Regions from separate parts of the Clostridium senegalense genome, predicted to be linked through region 2. Evidence: predicted binding sites of a transcription regulator. Region 2 holds the regulator's gene; the other holds the start of a gene.
What was found. The regulator Rex, encoded in region 2, represses fermentation and respiration genes when NADH is low (regulators of the CRP and FNR family bind a similar motif). The targets are predictions, from matches to a motif close to ATTGTTAANNNNTTAACAAT.
Positions count from the first base shown of each region.

Region 1: the regulator Rex is predicted to act here: its motif matches at 6,496-6,515, upstream of KQI36_RS17110 (DUF47 domain-containing protein).

Region 1 is NZ_JAHLNC010000018.1:7,449-18,219, reverse strand. It holds gene KQI36_RS17140 (hypothetical protein) at 103-804, shown strand; gene KQI36_RS17135 (DUF2971 domain-containing protein) at 1,020-1,859, shown strand; gene KQI36_RS17130 (MBL fold metallo-hydrolase) at 2,071-2,844, shown strand; gene KQI36_RS17125 (rhodanese-like domain-containing protein) at 3,051-3,563, opposite strand; gene KQI36_RS17120 (transcriptional regulator) at 3,889-5,274, shown strand; gene KQI36_RS17115 (CPBP family intramembrane glutamic endopeptidase) at 5,619-6,392, shown strand; gene KQI36_RS17110 (DUF47 domain-containing protein) at 6,676-7,299, shown strand; gene KQI36_RS17105 (inorganic phosphate transporter) at 7,292-8,290, shown strand; gene KQI36_RS17100 (stage V sporulation protein D) at 8,640-10,771, shown strand, end outside.
Region 2 is NZ_JAHLNC010000019.1:9,777-20,547, forward strand. It holds gene KQI36_RS17180 (S8 family serine peptidase) at 1-629, shown strand, start outside; gene KQI36_RS17185 (ABC-F family ATP-binding cassette domain-containing protein) at 855-2,768, shown strand; gene KQI36_RS17190 (redox-sensing transcriptional repressor Rex) at 3,837-4,478, shown strand; gene KQI36_RS17195 (short-chain-enoyl-CoA hydratase) at 4,976-5,755, shown strand; gene KQI36_RS17200 (acyl-CoA dehydrogenase) at 5,861-7,000, shown strand; gene KQI36_RS17205 (electron transfer flavoprotein subunit beta/FixA family protein) at 7,014-7,793, shown strand; gene KQI36_RS17210 (electron transfer flavoprotein subunit alpha/FixB family protein) at 7,819-8,820, shown strand; gene KQI36_RS17215 (3-hydroxybutyryl-CoA dehydrogenase) at 9,335-10,186, shown strand.

The DNA.
Region 1 (10,771 bases), on a different contig from region 2:
TATATAAAAATTTTCATAAATTTGTTATAATTTTAAATATGACTTCTTATAAAAAAAATTTTATTAGAAATCCAGTATAAATTTTAGAAGGGATGTGCCTTAATGGCTGAATATAATTTAAAAAGTAAAAAAAGTTTTTTAACTATATGTAAAGCTTTAAAAAAAGATGATATAAAACTTATAGCTATTCAAAGCTATAATAGATTCTATAAAATTGGTGAGTTTTCTGTTACTTTTGGTAAAAAGTGTTGTTATGAGTATGTTTTAGCTACAATATTAAAGCATTATAATAAAGATGTATTAAATAAAATAGATGAAAAAATTATGTTAGTATTTTTAGAAATGTATAATCCAATAATGTTTAAAGAAAGTTTAAAACCTATTATAAAAGAAAGCAAAATAGATTATAAAGAAGAATGGTTAGTAGCTATAGATTATTTTAGTAAGTATCATAGTTGGATTGAAGATGAAATATATGGTAGAGAACTTGAAGATAGTTTAAAAAACAATCTAGGACCTTTTGCTTTAATTGATTTAGAATTAAATAAAGTAGACAGTGGTTATCAATGTCCATTCTGTAAAGAACATATGAACAGCATTAATTTTGCAGATAACAGACCCTTTGAACTTTCTACATATGAAGGTATAAAACATATTGATACAATATATAGTTGTAATAAATGTAAGGTATTTGTAGCACCACAAAAGGATAAAAATATGAAGGATGATAAAATATACTATAAAAAAATCATATCTTCTAATAATTTTAAGATACATTTAGATATATTTAAAGGTAATTTATAAAATTTATTATAATTTAAAAAAATATATATAGTAAATGAAAGATTACATATACTATTATAAGGCAATGGAAATAATAAGCCTCTTTATCATGTAGAAAAGTAGGTGGTATTATTAGTAAAAATTATGCTTTATTAAAAAATAAACTTTTAAAGTACAATATATCAAGTGATATAGACATTGATAAAAAAGTATATCATTATACTAATATTAGTGCTTTGTATCAAATTTTAACCCAAAAATCATTAATGGTTACTAATAGTGAATTTTTAAATGACAGAGAAGAAATATTATATAGTATAGATATTATAGAAGAAATATATAAAACTATAGACAATGGAGTTATAGACATAAAGACTTTAAAAAAACTACTAGTTGATTCATTAAAATATAAATTTATTTTAAGTTTTTCTTTAAATAATGATTCAATAGGACTTTGGGGAAACTATACTAACTTTGAGGGATATAATATTGAAGTTGATTTAAAAAATATAGTAGGTTCAAAAGAAAATTTTAAAAAATATATAATTGCAAATAGTAAAAGCATTACTCCAAAAGGAAACAATGCATTTTATCATGAAGCTTTTGGAAAAGTTATATATGATACTGTAGAACAAAAGGAAATTTTAAAAAGTTTAATATTAATATTGAACCAATCTTTAGATAAAAGTTTCAATTTAACGGAAGAAGAAAGAAAAATTATTAAAGAAGATGTTTTATCAAAAATACTTTACTATATAAATATATTTAAACATCCTGGATTTAAACAGGAAGAAGAATATAGGCTTGTTTTTACTTTAAATAAAGATAGTTATGATAGAGTTATTAAATTTACTAATAGGAATGGTGTAATTATACCTTATATAGAGATTAAGTTTATAAACAAAGATGGTAAATGGGAAATTCCTATAACATCCATAACTATTGGTCCTAAAACTAATATAGAACTTGCTCAAAAGGGTCTTGAAAGATTATTAGAATTACATCAATTGTACCTAGATAGTAAAGGGGAAAAAGAAGATATAACTATAGTGAAATCTCAAATACCATATCGTTAATATTATTAAATTTGAAGAGTTACCATACTAAAAATATTTTATTATGGTAGCTCTTTTTAAATTTATTTCCATATATGGTAGTTGTTAAGAAAAGATAATGTATAATATAGATTATATATCATATTTTATTGGAATAATGTGTATTAATCTTATGCATATGATTGCAACGCTATATAAATTTATAATAAGTTTTAATATGTAGTGAGGAAACATGGAAGAATGGTTTACAATTGAAAGTATAGATGACAATACCTACTCAATAAGTGAATATGGTCATTGGGAAAAGGTACATTCATATTTGCTAATAGGAAAGGAATGTGCACTTTTAATTGACACTGGATTAGGTATAGGAAATATAAAAAAAGAAGTTGATAAATTGACTAATTTGCCTATTATAGTTATTACAACTCATGTGCACTGGGATCATATAGGAGGACATAAATTCTTTAATCATATTTATGTTCATAAACAGGATGCAGAATGGCTAAGCAAGGGTATTCCCATTCCTAATAGTGTAGTTTGTAAAAACATCATGATGGAGCCTTTTATTAAAAATCCACCAATAGATTTTAAAATAGAAGATTATAAAGTTTACATTGGTAATCCAACTAAAATAATAGAAGATAATTATATTATAGATATTGGTTCAAGAAAACTTAGGGTTATACATACTCCAGGACATTCGCCAGGTCATATTTGCTTATTCGAAGAAGAAAAAGGGTATTTATATACAGGCGATTTAATATATAAAGGAACTTTATATGCGTTTTATCCCAGTACGGATCCTCAATTGTTTAAAAAATCAATTGATAAGATAAGTAACTTAAAGGGGATAGTGAAAATATTACCTTCTCATAATGAATTAAATATAAATGTAAATTTAGTTGAAAAAATTAAACATGGATTTAAAGAAATTGAAGACAATGGTCAATTAAATCAAGGAAGTGGCTTATTTGATTTTGGCGAATTCAAAATAAAAATATAGTAAGATAAATTAAAATATTAATATGAAATTCTTATAAGGATACAATTTTAAAAATAAATATTAAATATATTAAAGAATTCATAACGATGTTATATTTTAAAAGATATACTAAATTTATAATATATAATTTAAAAAACTGCCTAAAATAGAATGAAACATCTATTTTAGGCAGTTTTCATAATGTTCTAAGTTGACTTTTAAAATTATTATTTCTCTAATAACTCATCATAAGGCCAGTTTTTTTGACCATCTTTAAGGATAAATAATCTTCCTTCGTCAATTCCTTTTTCTTTTAAATATCCATAAGTTCTTTCAGCACCACCAGCGCCACCAGGACAAACTATAACAATTGGATCCTTAGATTCATTAAGCTTGTCTAAAACTTTATCAAGTTTTGCTTTATCTTCATCAGTTTTCACTGGATAAGCATGTGTAGGGATTACACCTTTTATGTGATGTTCGTTAAATTCTTCTTCAACTTGTATATCTAACATTACAACTTTATCGTTGTTTTCTATAGCTTTTTTTAACTCTTCAGCAGTGTAATATTTAAATTCACTTTTATTTTCATCTTCTTTTTTGTCTTCTTTTTGTTCACTACTTTGATTAGTAGCTGTATTATTTTTACTTTCATTTTTAGTGTTATTTGCTCCACATCCAGCAAGTGTAACAGATGTAGCAACAAGTAACGCTAACATTAAACTAGCAGTTTTTTTCATAATATTCCCTCCTGTATAGAAAAATTTACATCTTTACAAACAATGAAAAATTTGTAAATTCAAATTACATTATACTATAATTTGATGAAATATACATATATGAAATACAAATAGAAATAAAGATAACTATTTGTATTTCATATACTGCTATTGTTAAATATTTATTTAGTTATATTTATTTTTGTTATCAGTTAAGAAAAATAAGTACAACTGTAGTTAGTTAAAAATTAAAATATAGTAATAAATTTAAGTTGAGATTCATACTAATGCAATATGAATTTAAAATTGTAAAAACAAAACTAAGGTGTAAAGTGGGGGAACAATAATGGCAGTTGATACTATTAAAAATGACAAGTGTTTAACTTTAAAAGATATAGCAAGTTGGGTTAAAAGTAAGGAGTGCCAGTATTATTTTGTAGAAGATATTATAGATTATAAGAGTACAAATCCTATTACTAATAAAGAATATAATAAGCTTATAGAACTATTTAAATCATATTCAGATAAAAATATAAAAGATATAAAAAAATTAAAACTTATAGAAAAAGATATACCCAGTGAAGAGGAATTTATCGATACTTTAAAAGAATATAAGATTTTAAAAAAATATATAGATACTATAGAATTAGAAGATATAAATTCAATTTTTAATAATAAAAATTTTAATATAAAAACTATAAAATATAGTTTAAATTCAATCCAAAATCAATTATTGTTTTTTAATAATAATGGCTTTGAAACTTTAATTAGTCAATATGAAAAAGATAAAAATGTGCAAGTTAAATTAAATGATTTTTATACAAATTCAATGAAACTATTAAAAAAATTAGCATTTTTTAATAAAAGAATTTATGCTATGAATATCTATGTTCCTAAAGATATAGAAATATTGGACTTTAAAAAAGAGTTAAATGAAATATATAAGGATATAAAAGAAAATGGTAAGCTAACATTAAAGTGCAAGATGAAAAATATAGCTATTTTCAATCTAATAAAAAGATGTAGAATAAACAAATGTAAAATAGAAACTGTAAATCACTATTTAGTAATGTATAATTATATGAAAATGAAATCAATAGAGAAAAAACTTATTAATTATTGGAATGAAAACTGTAATGAGTTCTTTTTAGAAAAAATTAATGAAATAAATATAAGTAAATTATTGTTTATAGAAAATAAGCTACAGCAAATAAAAAATATTATAGATTTTGAAGTTAGTTATAAATCACAAATTTTAAAAGAATTTGCTAAAGATAATTTAAGAGAATTTTCTATATATAACATAGACAATATAGAAGATTTATATAATTTAGTTTTAATAAAAGAGAGAGAATCTACATTGAAAAACTTAAAAAGAAAAATAGTAAAAACAACTAGAATGTTTTCTGATATAAGTATTTTAAAAGAGTTCTATAATTGTGTTTATAATTATAATTATGAAGGCATAAAAAAAATCTATACCATAATAGAAGATAATCTAAAAAAATATGAAGATATTATTATTATGGAGGAAATACTATCTAAAATAAAATTAACACTTCCAATGTTTTATGTAAATTTAATATCAAGAAAAAGTGAATATTTTAATTTGGATTATGAAGAATTATTTGAGTATGTGAAATACAAATCGTTATTAAGTGGGAATTTAAAAAAAAATAAAAATATTAGATGTAATACAGTTAGTAAGGAAAATTATAAACAATGCTCTTAACATAAAAATGATATAGGATAAAAAGCTGAAATTAAAATTGGTTTAGAGAAGTTTTTATTATTGAGTTATCCAAGTTTTCAAATGAATAAACTTAACAGCTAGGTTGAATTTTTAAATACATGATTGATTAAAATTAAAGTCAATCATGTATTTTTATTTTTAAAATCAGAAAATATTATATAAAATTAAAAAATAATAAAAAATAAATAGTTTAATTAGTATAAATGTCGAAAATTGATATATTTTAACAATAATGATATAATAAATGCAAATTTATAGATTTTATACTATATTTTTAAAATTAAGATTACTTATCTATAAAATATAGATATGAGGTGTTATTAATGGGTAAAAGTACAAAAAAAGTATTGTCTTTTGTAGGATTAACATATGTAATTACAATTATATTTTTTATAATACTTCAAGAAATTGGTGGAAATGCAAATTCAAAAACTTTGAATTTAATAGGATTATCAATGACTTTTCCTCTTATTTCAATTATTATTGTGGAAAAATTTATATTTAAAGATACTTTAAAAAGTTTTATTAAGGTTTCTTTAAAATTTAATATTTGGTTTTTGATTGGAATATTAATACCAGTAGCCATGGGATTAACTATTAACATAGTTAGCATTATTAAGTTTAATGCTATTATTTTTTCACAAAAGGAATTTGTATTTAATATAATAATAGGATTATCAATTGCATCCCTTTCAGCCTACATAGAAGAATTAGCATGGAGAGGATTTTTATATAATAATCTAAAATTTTTAGGAATATTTAAGTTGTCATTATTAATAGGATTAATATGGGCTTTATGGCATACTCCTGTTACAATTTTGTATAAATACCCTAGTAATCCTATTATAGGAGTAGTTATTAATTTTCTACAAATGTTTATTATATCTATAATTATTACATATATTAGGAATAAATCTAAATCTGTATTTGCAGCAGCTCTAATGCATGGGATGTTTAATACTATGATTTTGTCAAGTAACATGGATGATTTCAAAATTGTTTTGGTAAAGATTTTTTTAGGTATTTTAATTATAACTGCATTAACTATATATGAATTTTATAAAAAAAGTGTTAATTTAATTAATTATAAAATATAGGGTTTCAAATTAAGTTTATACATCAAATTTTGTTATCATTTAATAAAAATAAGTGCAACTATAGTTATTTAACAGTTAAGCATTACGAGTTATAAGTTTAGTTATTAATATATAATAAACAATTTATAAATTAAAATGGAACAAAAATGTAGTTTTATATTAAGTTTATGTTAAAAAATAATTAATATATTTAAAAAATTAAAATATCGTATTATACTAAAATTGTATGTTACAAAATAATACAATATAGTACAAAGTTTTTAAATGTAGGGAGATAGATAAAATGTTCAATTTAAACCCAAAGGAAGAAAAGTTTTATAAGATGTTTTGTGAGCAATCAACAAATGTGTACAATTCAGCTTTAGTTTTAGGTGAGGCTATAAACGATTTAAAAAACAAAGAAAATGTAGCTAAGAAACTAGAAAAGTTAGAACAAGAAGGTGAAGATATTCTGTCAAAAGTAATTAAAGAACTTAACACAGCATTTATAACTCCAATAGACAGAGAAGATATTTATGCTATAAGTAAATCTTTAGAAAGTATTACAGATTTAATTGGTGGAACTATGCATAGATTTACAATGTTTGATATAAACGAATCTAATGTACAAGCTGAAAATTTATGTAGTATGATTGTTAATGTTACAAAAGAAATTATGGAATTAATGAATGAAATGAAATTATTAGATAAAAAAAATAATATATCTTCAAAAGTTAAAAATATAAAAAATATAGAATTAAACGGCGATAAGTTATTTAGAAAAACTGTAGCAGATCTATTTAAAAATGAAAAAGATGTCCTTACAATTATAAAGTGGAAAGAAATATATCAAATGTTAGAGGATACACTAGATAGTTGTGAAAATGTAGCAAATATAGTTGAAGGGGTTGTCATGAAACATGCATAGTACATTTTTAATAACTGCAGTAATAGTTGTGCTGGTAATAATATTTGATTTTATTAATGGATTTCATGACACAGCTACAGCAGTAGCAACTTCAATTTCAACAAGAGCACTATCTCCTAAAGTGGCGATTTTATTATGTGCAGTATTCAACTTTATAGGAGCCTTTATGGGAACGGCAGTTGCTAAAACAGTAGGTGATAATATTGTAAGTCATAATGCCATACCACAATGGGTTATAATGATAGTTTTAATAGCAGCTATTGCATGGAATCTTTTAACTTGGTATTTTGCAATACCAAGCAGTTCTTCACATGCCCTTATAGGAGCCTTAGTTGGTGGAGGAATTGCTTATACATATACACTGGATGTAGTTAATTGGTATAATCTTTTTCATAGTGTAATTTTATGGTTATTTTTATCTCCAGTTATAGGTTTTGTTGCAGGATATATAATAATGGTATTATTAAATTGGATTTTAAAACCATTTAAAGTACAGGTTGTAAATAAATTTTTCAAAAAACTTCAAATTATAGCAGCATCTTTTATGGCACTAAACCATGGAGGAAATGATGCACAAAAATCTATGGGAATGATAACGATGGCCTTATTAAGTGGTGGATTTATAAGTGAATTTAAAGTACCTACATGGGTTATAGCTAGTTGTGCGTTATCAATGGCTCTTGGAACTTCTGTAGGTGGTAAAAAAATAATAAAAACTATGGGAAGTGGAATGGCAAAGCTTAGTCCAGTAAATGGTTTTGCAGCTCAAACAGGAGCGGCAACAGTAATATTAGGAGCTACTTTATTCCATGCTCCAGTAAGTACAACTCATATAATTTCAACAACTATTATGGGTGTTGGAGCATCTAAAAATCTAAAATCTGTAAAATGGTCTGTTGCTCAAAATATAGTATGGACATGGGTTTTAACTATACCTGTTACTGCTTTATTTTCAGCTATACTTGTATTAATAGCTAAATTATTTGTATAAAAGAAATCCTAAAATGTGAATTTAATAAAGCATTTTAGGATTTTTTTATGTAAATTAATATAATTATATACAGATTACTAATTTATTTAAAATATCTTATATGATATAATATTTTAAGTATATGAAAAAAATGCCAAGTAAAGCATATCAGTTAATTAAATTGTAAAAGTTGTAAGAGTTATAGGTTAATTTGGTTTTATACATAGAGGTGTAAGCTCTAATTATAATTTATACATGAAAAATTTTCACTTAATTTATGTATAGGTTAAAATTCTAGAGAAACTATAGTATGTTTATGTACAAGCTTTTAAAAATTAGGGGAAAAATAATTTTTATGGAGGGCGAATAAGTGGCAAAAGAAAATTGGATTAACAAGAAAAGTATGAGAAAGCGAATTTTAGTTATAATAGGAATTTCAATAACTCTATTCATATATTTATTTATAAGGTTAGTATATGTAATGATAATTAAAGGTGATAACTATAAAAATCAGGCAGTTATACAATGGAATAATAATGTTACGGTAAGTGCTAAAAGAGGAAGCATACTAGATAGAGAAGGAAATGAATTGGCAGTAAGTGTAGATGTATATAGGGTTGACGTAGATTTAAAGTCACTTAGAGAATCTTTAGAAAGAGAAAATATGAAGATGACAGAAGTTTCTTCTGCTGTTGCAGGTATATTAGGTATGGACAAAGATGAAGTTAATAAAATGATGACAGCTAAATTACCTAATGGAGACCCGGTAAATAATATAATTTTAAAAAGAAGAATAGAAAAAGAAATAGCAGATAAAATTCAAGATTATCAAAAGAAAAATGGTCTTATAGGATTTATAATCTCTCCAGATACTAAAAGATATTATACAAATAATAATTTTGCATCACATGTATTAGGACATACTAATTCAGATGGTGAAGGATTAACTGGCGTTGAATTATACTATAATAAATATTTATCTGGTGTTCCAGGAATAAAAATTGATGAACTTGATGCTTTTGATGAAAATATTCCATATGAAACAGTAGATTACACACAACCGGTAGATGGCAGAGATGTTATATTAACATTAGATGAAAATATTCAACTTTTCACAGAAAAGGCTGCACAAAAAGCGTTAGATGATAATAGTGCAAAAGCAGTTTCAATTATAGTAATGAATCCTAATACTGGAGAAATTTTAGGAATGTCAAATAAACCAGATTATAACCCTAATGCTCCTTGGGATGGAGATTTAAATAGTGAAGAGCTTCAACAACTTTGGAGAAATAGGGCAGTAAATGATGCCTTTGAGCCAGGATCTATATTTAAGGTTATAACTTCTATAGCAGCACTAGAAACTGGAACAGCACACCCTGGTGATGTTTTTCAATGTAATGGAAGTTTAACAATAGATAATGAAACAATACATTGTTGGGATAGAAATGGTCATGGGCCTCTTACTTTTGAACAAATTATGGAACAATCTTGTAATGTTGGGTTCATGGAACTTGGAGCAAAAATGGGTAAGGAAACCTTATATAAGTATATAGAACAGTTTGGATTTGGTAAAAAGACAGGAATAGATCTTCCAGGTGAAGCAATAGGAATTGTAAAAACTCCTGAGCAAATAAGTAATGTAGACCTTGCTACAATTTCTTTTGGACAAACTAATACAGTTACTATAATGCAATTTATGCAAGCATTTAACTCCATAGTTAATGGTGGAAAGCTTATAACACCACATGTTATGAAAGAGATAGCTCATTATGATGAGTCTGGAAATAAAATAGTAGACCAAAATTATAAAGCGACGGTTACAGATAATGGTGTTAAAAAAGAAAGCTTAGATGAAATAAAAAAACAACTTGAATCTACAGTTGAAGCTAATGGTGGAACAAGTGCATATGTAAAAGAATATAAGACTGGTGGTAAAACTGGAACTGCTGAAAAAGCTGGGAACGGTGGATATGCTGCTGGAAAATATGTTTCATCATATGTTGGCATGATGCCAGTAGATGATCCACAAGTAACAATTTTAATCTCTGTAGATGAGCCAGATTCATCAGCATATTATGCTAGTCAAACAGCAGCTCCAATAGGTAAAATGTTGTTTGAAGAACTTGGTAACTATTTAGCTTTAAATCCTAGTTATTCATCTAATCAAGCTGGTACAGGTAAAGATGTAATAGTTCCAGAAGGTAGAGGATTAAAACAATCAGAAGGAATAGATTTAATAAAAGCAAGTGGACTAAATTACAAATTAGATGGTGAAGGTGAGTATATTACAGATATCTTACCAAAGCCAGGTCACACTTTAGGTGAAGGAACTGAAATAATTGTTAAATTAGGAAAGCTAAACAACGTTGATAAAATGGTTGAAGTACCAAATTTAGCTAATTATAGTGAGACAGAAACAAATGAAATATTAAATAAATTGGGATTAAAAGGTGAATTTGAAGGTACAGGAATTGTAAAATCTCAAAATATACCTAAGGGAAA
Region 2 (10,771 bases):
CATTTGATTATGCAAATAATTTAGGGGGAGTTTCAACTGTTATACCAGTAGGAAAAATACCACCAGCATCAATAACATTTGATGATAAAGTATTTAGTCAAGGTCAAATTACTGTGAATCAAAATGAATATACTATAAGTGGTAAAATAAATAGACCAATAAAAGACTTAATTATAAATGGAGAAAAAATTAATTTAGCTATAAATAATGATGGAACAGTTAATTTCTCTAAATCATTACAATTAAGTGAAGGAATAAATGTAGTAAATATTAAAGCGGTAGATTATAATGGCAAGGTTTTACAAGATCATGCATATAAAATTAGCTGTGATACTATTAAACCAGTAATAGAAATAGAAAGTCCAGAAGTAGTAGATAATAAGATAACTGCAACTAGTGATGTTGTTACATTAAAAGGAAGGGTTTATGATAATCTATGGGGTTACAAGTTCTATGTAAATGGTGAACTTATTAAAGTATCAGATTATCCAACACCTGTTGGACCAGAAGTAAATGGATATGACTTCTCAGTAGATGTTAAAGATGTTAAAAATGGGGACTTTATATTGCTAAAAGCTGTAGATAGTAATGGAAATGAAACAGAATTAAAATTACAAGTAGTTAGATAATAAAAAGAGCCCTTCGGGGCTTTTTTTAGTGGAAAGAGTTCATAAGTTAAGAGTTAATGTTTTTAATTTTATATCAAAATATTAACTAAACAAATAAAGTAATGTAAAAAATAATGGTATTATAGTAAAATATAATTATGTGTAAAAAAATACTGTACCTACAATTGATAAAGTAGGAATTTAAATATATATAAATTAGCATTACTATAGTAAAGGAGAAAAACAATGATAGTTTTAAGTTGTAATAAGATTCATAAGAGTTTTGGAATAGATGTTATTTTAAAAGACATTACTTTTAGTATTAATGAAGGAGAAAAGATAGGGCTTATAGGTGCTAACGGAGCAGGTAAGTCTACGTTGTTTAAAATATTAACTTCACAGATGGAATATGATAGTGGAGAGCTTTTTATAGATAAAAGCAAAAAGGTAGGGTATTTATCTCAGAATCTATCATTAGAGTCAGACAATACTATATATGGTGAACTACTATTAGTCTTTGAAGAACTTTTAAATATGGAAAGAAAAATGAAGACATTAGAAGAAAAGATGAATGAACCATATGATGAAGCTAAAGCTGACTATCATAATAAATTAATAAAGGATTATACAACCTTAACAGAATTATATCAACATAGAGGTGGATATACTTATAAAGGTGAAATAAGCAGAGTTTTGAAAGGATTAGGATTTTTTGAAGAAGATTTTGAAAAGCCAATAAGCATATTAAGTGGTGGTCAAAAGACTAGAGTAGCCCTTTGTAAGCTTTTACTTAGAAAGCCAGAAATATTGCTTTTAGATGAGCCAACAAATCATTTAGATTTAGATGCTATAGAATGGTTAGAAGAATATTTAAAGAGCTATAAAGGTAGCATTATTATAATTTCCCATGATAGATTTTTCTTAGATGCAGTTACAAATAAAACTATAGAAATATCATATGGTATGGCTGAAATATATAATGGTAATTATACAGCATTTATTGACTTGAAAAAGAAAAATTACGAAGTAGCATTAAAGGCATTTAGTTTGCAACAAGCAGAAATTAAAAGACAAGAAGAGATAATTCAAAAGTATAAGTCTTTTAACCGTGAAAAAAGTATTAAGGCAGCAGAAAGTAGACAAAAAGCATTAGATAAAATTGAAAGAATAGAAGCACCACATAAAGACCAAAAGGCATCTAGAATTAATTTTGAAACTAGAATAAAAAGTGGAAATGATGTTTTATATGTTGAAGAATTAAGTAAAAGTTATGGGGAAAAAGTATTATTTACAGGCGTTAATATGGATATAAAAAGAGAAAATAAAATTGCGCTTATAGGTGAAAATGGTAGAGGAAAAACTACATTATTTAAAATAATTATGGATGAAATACAACCAGATAGTGGAATCAAAGTATTAGGCAAAAATGTAAACATAGGTTATTACGATCAGGAACAATCTAATTTAGATTTGAATAAAACAATAATAGATGAGGTTTGGGATGATTTTCCAGAATTAACTACCACGGAAATAAGAACATATCTTGCAGCATTTCTATTTAGAGGTGATGATGTGTTTAAAAAAATTGAAAAGTTGAGTGGAGGAGAAAAATGTAGAATAAATCTTCTAAAACTTATGTTATCGCAAAATAATTTTTTACTTCTAGATGAGCCTACAAACCATTTAGATATAGTTTCAAGAGAAGCTTTAGAGGATGCTATATTATCTTATGATGGAACAGTACTTGTAATATCTCACGATAGATATTTCTTAAATAAAGTAGTAGGTAAAATTTTTGAACTAAATGAAGATGGAATAAAAGAATATTTAGGAAATTATTCTTATTATATAGAGAAGAAAAACAACCCTTTAAGATTTGAACAAGAAGAACAAAGTAGTGGGATTACGAAAACTCAAATAAAATTAGATAAGAAGAAAAAAAGGGAAGAAGAGAAAAAACAAAGAGAAATTCAAAAGTATTTAAAAAATCTTGAAGAAAACATAGCAACAACAGAAAGTGAAATAGAAAAGCTTCAAGAATTACTTTGTAAAGAAGAAATATATTCTAATCCAGAAAAAAGTGTAGAGGTAAATGAATTATTAAGTGAAAAGGAAGAATTACTATCTAACTTATACGAAGAATGGGAAGAGAATTTATAAGAATTTAAGAAGAAACTGGATTAGTCCAGTTTCTTTTAACTTTAAATTAATACAAATTATTTATATAAAAATATACTTAAATTTATAAATTATATAATAAATAGGTAATATAACAACTATTTGCTATACTTATAGTAATACTAAAAGTTTTTTTATATCTTAAAACCAATAATGTTTATATTTCTTCTAATTTGTATAAAAAAATAAAAATTTATTATCTAATTAATGATGTAATGAACAATTTAAATAAATGTATAAATAAATGAAAAATAGGTATAGTTAAGGTATATTTGTATTTAGAAACATATATTTATAGTACATGTTTCATTTGTTTTAAAATTAAAATTTTACACATATAAATTAGTTTAATAAATAACAAAAAAATTAAGATTTATATATAAATGTTTAAATTTATTGAAAAAACAAGGTGAATATTAAGAAAATAGAGAAAAGAATGAAACAATTTTGAAAATATATATAAACAAATTTCAAGTAATATGGTAAAATATAAACGATATTTTATTAATTATAGTCTTTCTATATAAATTTTTAGATTTAATTATATTTAAATTATATGTATTATTAAGTATGTATACGATAATTTTGAAATGAAACTTACAATTGAAAAATAAAAAATATTATTTTACATAATATATGAATAAAGTAACTCTGTAATTCTGTAAAATAAATTTTAGTTGATGAATAATTGAGTTGGAATATTTATAAAAATTCAGAATTAAGCTTATTAATAAAATATAGGAAAGTTTTAATTTATATATATTTTTAGATTTTAGATATTATCAAGTGTATGCTTACTTGAAAAGTGTCCAAAATTTTCAATGAATAATTTAAAAGGTTATTTTGGAATCCTATAACTAGGTTTCTAAAATTTAAAATGTATAAATAAAAATATTGTTTTGAAACCTATAGTTAGATTTAGTTATTATAAATTCAATTTAAAAATAAAAAGGAAAAAGTCTTTGTGATTAGGTACAAAGATTTGAAATAATCATATATGATTATTTTTTAGATTTACCTTTTAAAAATATATTTTTGGAGGTGTTTTTTTTGGATAGAAAGAAAAATATATCAATGGCAGTTATAAAGAGAATTCCTAAATATTATAGATATTTAAAAGAACTTGCAGAAAATGATGTGGATAGAATATCATCTAATGAATTAAGTGAAAAAATAGGCTTTACAGCTTCACAAATAAGACAAGATTTAAATTGTTTTGGTGACTTTGGTCAACAGGGATATGGATATAATGTAAAAGAATTATTAGCTCAAATATCTTCAATTTTAGGATTAGATAAAGAGTACAATACAATAATTATAGGTGCAGGTAATATCGGGCAAGCTATAGCAAATTATACTTATTTTCAAAGAATGTCCTTTGATTTAAAGGCAATATTTGATATAAATCCTAAACTTATTGGCTTAAGAATAAGAGATGTATCTATAGAAGATATAGATAATCTAGAAAGCTTTATTAAAAATAATGAAGTAGATATTGCAATAATTTGTGTTCCAAAAGAAAGAGCACAAGGAGTTTGCGATATTATAACATCATCAGGAATTAAAGCTATATGGAATTTTGCGCCAGTAGATTTAAAAGTTCCAAGTGATGTAATAGTAGAAAATGTTCATTTAAGCGAAAGTTTAATGACTTTAAGTTATTTACTAAATGAAAGTAAATTAACTGAATAGCTTTTGTGAAAAGGTCATCAAAAATAGAAAATAAAATTGCGATGATCTTTTTCACTTTTTTGTAGAAAAAAAGAGATTTAAGGATAAAAAACAGAAGTAAATATTTTGTTAACAAATACACAAAATGTTTAAAAAATGAAAGAATTTTAATACATAATAAAAAAAATAAATCATACATTATTTAGTGAGATGTAAAGAAAATAGGGTTTTATGAAACTTTTCTATACTAATCTTAGTTAAAGAATATAGTGACAAAGCCTGTAGGGTCTTTACATTGTTAAATAAAAACACAAATTGTTTTAATTTTACAAACAAATGAAATTACTAAAATTAATAATTAATTAAAATAATTCAGAAAAAATCATCAACTTATGTTGCAAATATATACCAGTGAGGATATAATAGTAATTGAAGTTGATGGACTTCAATTATTATTTTTAGTAAAAATTGTGAATTATATAACAATTTGTGGGAAAATATTCATGGGGGACAGCATTATGGAATTTAAAAATATTATCCTTGAAAAGGATGGAAACATAGGTATTGTAAAATTTAATAGACCTAAGGCATTGAATGCTTTAAATTCAGAAACTTTAAAAGAGTTGGACAATGTCATTGATTTAATTGAAAAAGACAATGAGATTTATGCTGTTATTTTAACTGGGGAAGGTAAAGCTTTTATTGCAGGAGCTGATATTTCAGAAATGGAAGGATTGAATGCATTAGAAGGAAGAGCCTTTGGAATACTTGGAAACAAAGTTTTCAGAAGATTAGAAACTTTGGACAAACCTGTTATTGCTGCTATTAACGGTTTTGCTCTAGGTGGAGGTTGCGAACTTTCTATGGCTTGTGATATTAGAATCGCATCAGCAAAAGCTAAGTTTGGACAACCAGAAGTTGGACTTGGAATAACACCAGGTTTTGGTGGAACACAACGATTAGCTAGACTTGTGGGAGAGTGTAAAGCTAAAGAGTTGATATTCACAGCTAACATAATAAAAGCAGAAGAAGCATTTAATATAGGCCTTATAAATAAGGTTTTAGAACCAGAAGTTTTAATGGAAGAAGCTATGAATATGGCAAAACAAATATGCAATAATGCACCAGTTGCAGTTAAACTTTGTAAGGAAGCAATAAACAAAGGTATGCAAATGGACATTGATAGTGCATTAAATTATGAATCAGAAGCTTTTGGTATGTGTTTTAGTACTTATGACCAAAAAGAAGGTATGAAAGCGTTTTTAGAGAAAAGGGATAAAAACTTTAAAAATATGTAATCCTTTAACTTATTTTAATACGTAATTGTAATGGAAAATCAAGTTTGAAATTTGAAAAAATAAGAAAATTAGCCTTTTAAAAATTAAATAGGAGGAATGGGGAGTATGAATTTTTCATTAACTAAGGAACAAGAATTTGTAAGACAAATGGTAAGGGAGTTTGCAGAAACAGATGTAAAACCTATTGCCGCTGAAATAGATATAACAGAAGAATTTCCAATGGAAAATGTAAAGAAAATGGCAAGATACAATATGATGGGTATTCCATTTTCAACTGAATTTGGAGGAGCAGGTGGAAACAACGTTTCTTATGCTATGGCTGTTGAAGAATTATCAAGAGTTTGTGGTACAACAGGCGTTATTTTATCAGCACACACTTCATTATGTGCATCTCCAATAGATATGTTCGGAAATCAAGAACAAAAAGAAAAATACTTAACACCACTTGCAAAAGGTGAAAAAATAGGAGCATTTGGTTTAACTGAACCTAACGCAGGAACAGATGCATCAGGACAACAAACAACTGCTGTTTTAGATGGAGATAACTATATATTAAATGGCTCTAAAATATTCATAACTAACGGTGGAGTTGCAGATGTATTTATAGTATTTGCTATGACAGATAAATCTAAAGGAACAAGAGGAATTTCAGCATTTATAGTTGAAAAAGGTTTTAAAGGATTTTCAATAGGAAAAGTTGAAGAAAAATTAGGTATAAGAGCTTCTTCAACAACAGAATTAGTATTTGAAGATTGTATAGTTCCAAAAGAAAACTTACTTGGAAAAGAAGGCCAAGGTTTCAAAATCGCAATGAAAACATTGGATGGAGGAAGAATTGGTATAGCTGCTCAAGCTTTAGGAATTGCACAAGGTGCTTTAGATGAAGCTGTAGCTTACATGAAAGAAAGAAAACAATTCGGAAGATCATTATCTAAATTCCAAGGTCTTCAATGGATGATAGCAGATATGGATGTTCAAGTAGAAGCTGCTAGACAATTAGTTTATAAAGCTGCTTACAACAAAGATAATAAGCTACCATATACAGTAGAAGCTGCAAGAGCTAAATTATTTGCTGCTAATACAGCTATGGATGTTACAACTAAAGCTGTTCAAATCTTTGGTGGATACGGATATACTAAAGATTATCCTGTAGAAAGAATGATGAGAGATGCTAAAATAACAGAAATATATGAAGGTACTTCTCAAGTTCAAAAAATGGTTATTGCAGGAAGTCTTTTAAAATAGGGGGTAATTAACGATGAAAATAGTTGTTTGTATAAAACAAGTTCCAGATACAACTGAAGTTAGAATAGATCCAAAAACAGGAACTCTAATAAGAGATGGTGTTCCTTCAATAATAAATCCAGATGATAAAAGTGCATTAGAAGAAGCATTAAGATTAAAAGATTCACATGGTGCTCATGTAACTGTTGTTACAATGGGACCTCCACAAGCTCAAAAAGCTTTAGAAGAAGCTTTAGCAATGGGAGCTGATGAAGCAATATTAGTAACAGACAGAGCTTTCGCTGGTGCTGATACTTTAGCTACATCACATGCATTAGCTGGAGTAATCAAAAAATTAGAATATGATGTAATATTTGCTGGAAGACAAGCAATCGATGGAGATACTGCACAAGTTGGACCTGAAATTGCAGAACATTTAAACTTACCACAAATAACATATGTTGAAGAAGTTGACGTTTTAGAAGACGGATTAAAAGTTAGAAGAGCTTGGGAAGATGGATATGAATATATCAAAGTTAAAACACCAGTTCTATTAACTGCAATAGAAACTTTAAATGAACCAAGATATATGAATATAAGAAATATATTCGAATTAGGAAATAAAGAAATAAAAGTATGGACTGCTAAAGATATAGATGTAGATGTAGCCCTTCTAGGATTAAAAGGTTCACCTACAAAGGTTAAAAAATCTTGGGCTAAAGAAGCTAAAGGACAAGGTGAAATATTTACAGTTTCACCAAAAGAAGCAGCTTCAATTGCAATAGGTAAACTAAAAGAGAAACACTTAATTTAGTAGGAAAAATAGGAGGGGTAGAACCATGAATATAGCAGATTACAAAGGTGTTTGGGTATTTGCAGAGCAAAGAGACGGAGAATTACAAAAAGTTTCATTAGAACTTTTAGGAAAAGGTAGAGAAATAGCTGACAAATTAGGAGTTGAACTTACAGCTTTATTAATAGGACATAATGTTGAAGATATGGCTAAAGAATTAACTGCTTACGGCGCAGATAAAGTTTTATTAGCTGATAAAGAAGAACTTGCACATTATACTACTGATGGATATGCAAAAGTTATAACTGATTTAGCTAATAGTCATAAACCAGAAGTAATATTCATAGGAGCAACATTTATAGGAAGAGACTTAGGTCCAAGAGTTGCTGCTAGATTATCAACAGGATTAACTGCTGACTGTACAGCACTTGATATAGATCCTGAAAACAAAAACTTATTAATGACTAGACCTGCATTTGGTGGTAACTTAATGGCTACTATCATGTGTGGAGACAATAGACCACAAATGTCTACTGTTAGACCTGGAGTTTTTGAAAAACTTGAAAAAGATACAAACAAAGAAGTTAAAATAGAAAAAGCTGTTTTTGAATTAGAAAAATCTGATATCAGAACTCAAGTTTTAGAAGTTAAAAAAATATTAAAAGAAGTAGCTGACATAATCGAAGCTGATATATTAGTATCTGGTGGTAGAGGAATAGGTTGCAAAGAAAACTTTGATATATTAAAAGAACTTGCTGATGAAATCGGCGGAACTTTATCAGGATCAAGAGCAGCTGTTGATAATGGCTGGATAGATAAAGCACTACAAGTTGGACAAACTGGTAAAACAGTAAGACCTCAAATATATATAGCTTGTGGTATATCTGGAGCTATCCAACATTTAGCTGGAATGCAAGATAGTAACTATATAATAGCAATCAATAAAGATGCTGATGCACCAATAATGCAAGTTGCTGATGTTGGATTAGTTGGAGACTATCAAAAAATTGTTCCAGAATTAGTTCAACAATTAAAAGCTATGAAATAATAAGTGGTTAATATAACACTTTTATAATAACCAAATAAGATGTGAATTTAGGAATTATTCCTAAATTCCATCTTTAAAAATTAAACATATGAAAAACATAGGGGAAGAAACTTTAATTTAAATTTATCTAATGAATTTAAAATGTAAAAACATATATAATTTTTATAAATTAATTAAAAATAAGGAATAAACATTAGGTGATATATACAATTCTTATAAAGAGTTGTAATAATATTTTCAAAAGATTATATAAATAGTAATGAACATGGTAGTTAATAATAGATAATTAATAAGTTAATAATACAAAAATTATTTAAAAAGTATCAAAAATTTTATTTTTGATTATCGATTATTAATTATCATTAAATTTTATCTATGATAGTTAAAAATAATACAAACTTAAAAAAATAAGGTTTAAGTTAGTTGTTTTATATATCGGGCACTTATAAGCTATTGGATTTTTAAGTGGGTCATATATTTAAACAGCTTCAACTAAAAATTGGGGGGTTTTGTTATGAAAAAAATATGTATAATCGGTGCCGGAACTATGGGAGCTGGAATAGCTCAAGTACTTGCTACAAAAGGTTATGAAGTTACAATGCTTGTAAGAAATATGGATAAATTCCAAAATGTAAATTTAGCAGGTATAAATAAAACTTTAACTAAATTAGTAACTAAAGGTAAAATTACAGAAGACGTAAAAGGTGAAATTTTAGGAAGAATCAACGGAACATTAGATATGAATGATGTTAAAGATGTTGATTTAATTATTGAAGCAATAGCTGAAAATATGGAAACAAAAAGACATTATTTCAGTAAATTAGATGAAATCTGTAAACCAGAAACAATATTTGCTACAAATACTTCTTCACTTTCAATAACAGAAGTAGCTAGCTGCACAAACAGACCAGATAGAGTTATAGGAATGCACTTCTTTAACCCAGCAGCTATAATGAAATTAGTTGAAATTATAAGAGGTATGGCTACTTCAGATGAAACATTTAGCGCAGTTAAAGAATTAACACAAAGTATAGGAAAAGACCCTGTAGAAGTAAAAGAAGGTCCAGGATTCGTAGTAAATAGAATATTAATCCCAATGATAAATGAAGCAGTTGGAATATTAGATCAAGGTATAGCAACTGTAGAAGATATAGACAAAGCAATGATGCTTGGAGCAAACCATCCAATGGGACCTTTAGCATTAGGTGACTTAATAGGACTTGATATATGTCTTGCAATAATGGAAGTTATGTATAAAGAAACTGGAGACTCTAAATACAGAGCAAACAGTTTATTAAGAAAATATGTTAGAGCTGGATACCTTGGAAGAAAAACTAAAAAAGGTTTCTATGACTATAACAAATAAAATTGATATAAATATAAAGAGCTTGAGAACACCTCAAGTTCTTTTTTTATGTAAAAATGTTCATTGTAAACAAGGTTAAGACAATTAATTAGGAAGTGATAATGGACAATTAAAAAAATAAGGATTTAGGAGGAAACTAGAGTTTAGTTAGTTAAGAGTTAAGAGTTCAGGTTGAAACTGGACTGCCAGTTTCTTTTGAATTAGAAGGAGTAAATTTTGAGTTTAGGATATAAAACAAACTAAAGCTAGATTCAAAGTGTAGCGCCGTAACAAATGGGACAGGCACGAATGGTTTAGCGTTATAAAATGAAAATCAGCTCTTAAAATTTAGTTACAATAAGTAAGAAAAGTTAGCCAGTCCCTTATAAATAGTTAAGAGTTAAAAATTAACAGTTAAGAGTTTAGGAGGAAAGTGGCAATCACTTTCTTTGAAATTGTTCGGGACTGACTTTGGTGTTTTAATAAGTAGCATAAATTTAGGAGAGCTTTAGATAGTTAAGAGTTAAAAGTTAAGAGTTGAGGATGAAAGTGGAAACCACTTTCTTTGGAATTGCTGGGGACTGGCTTTGATTTTTTAGTTGAAAA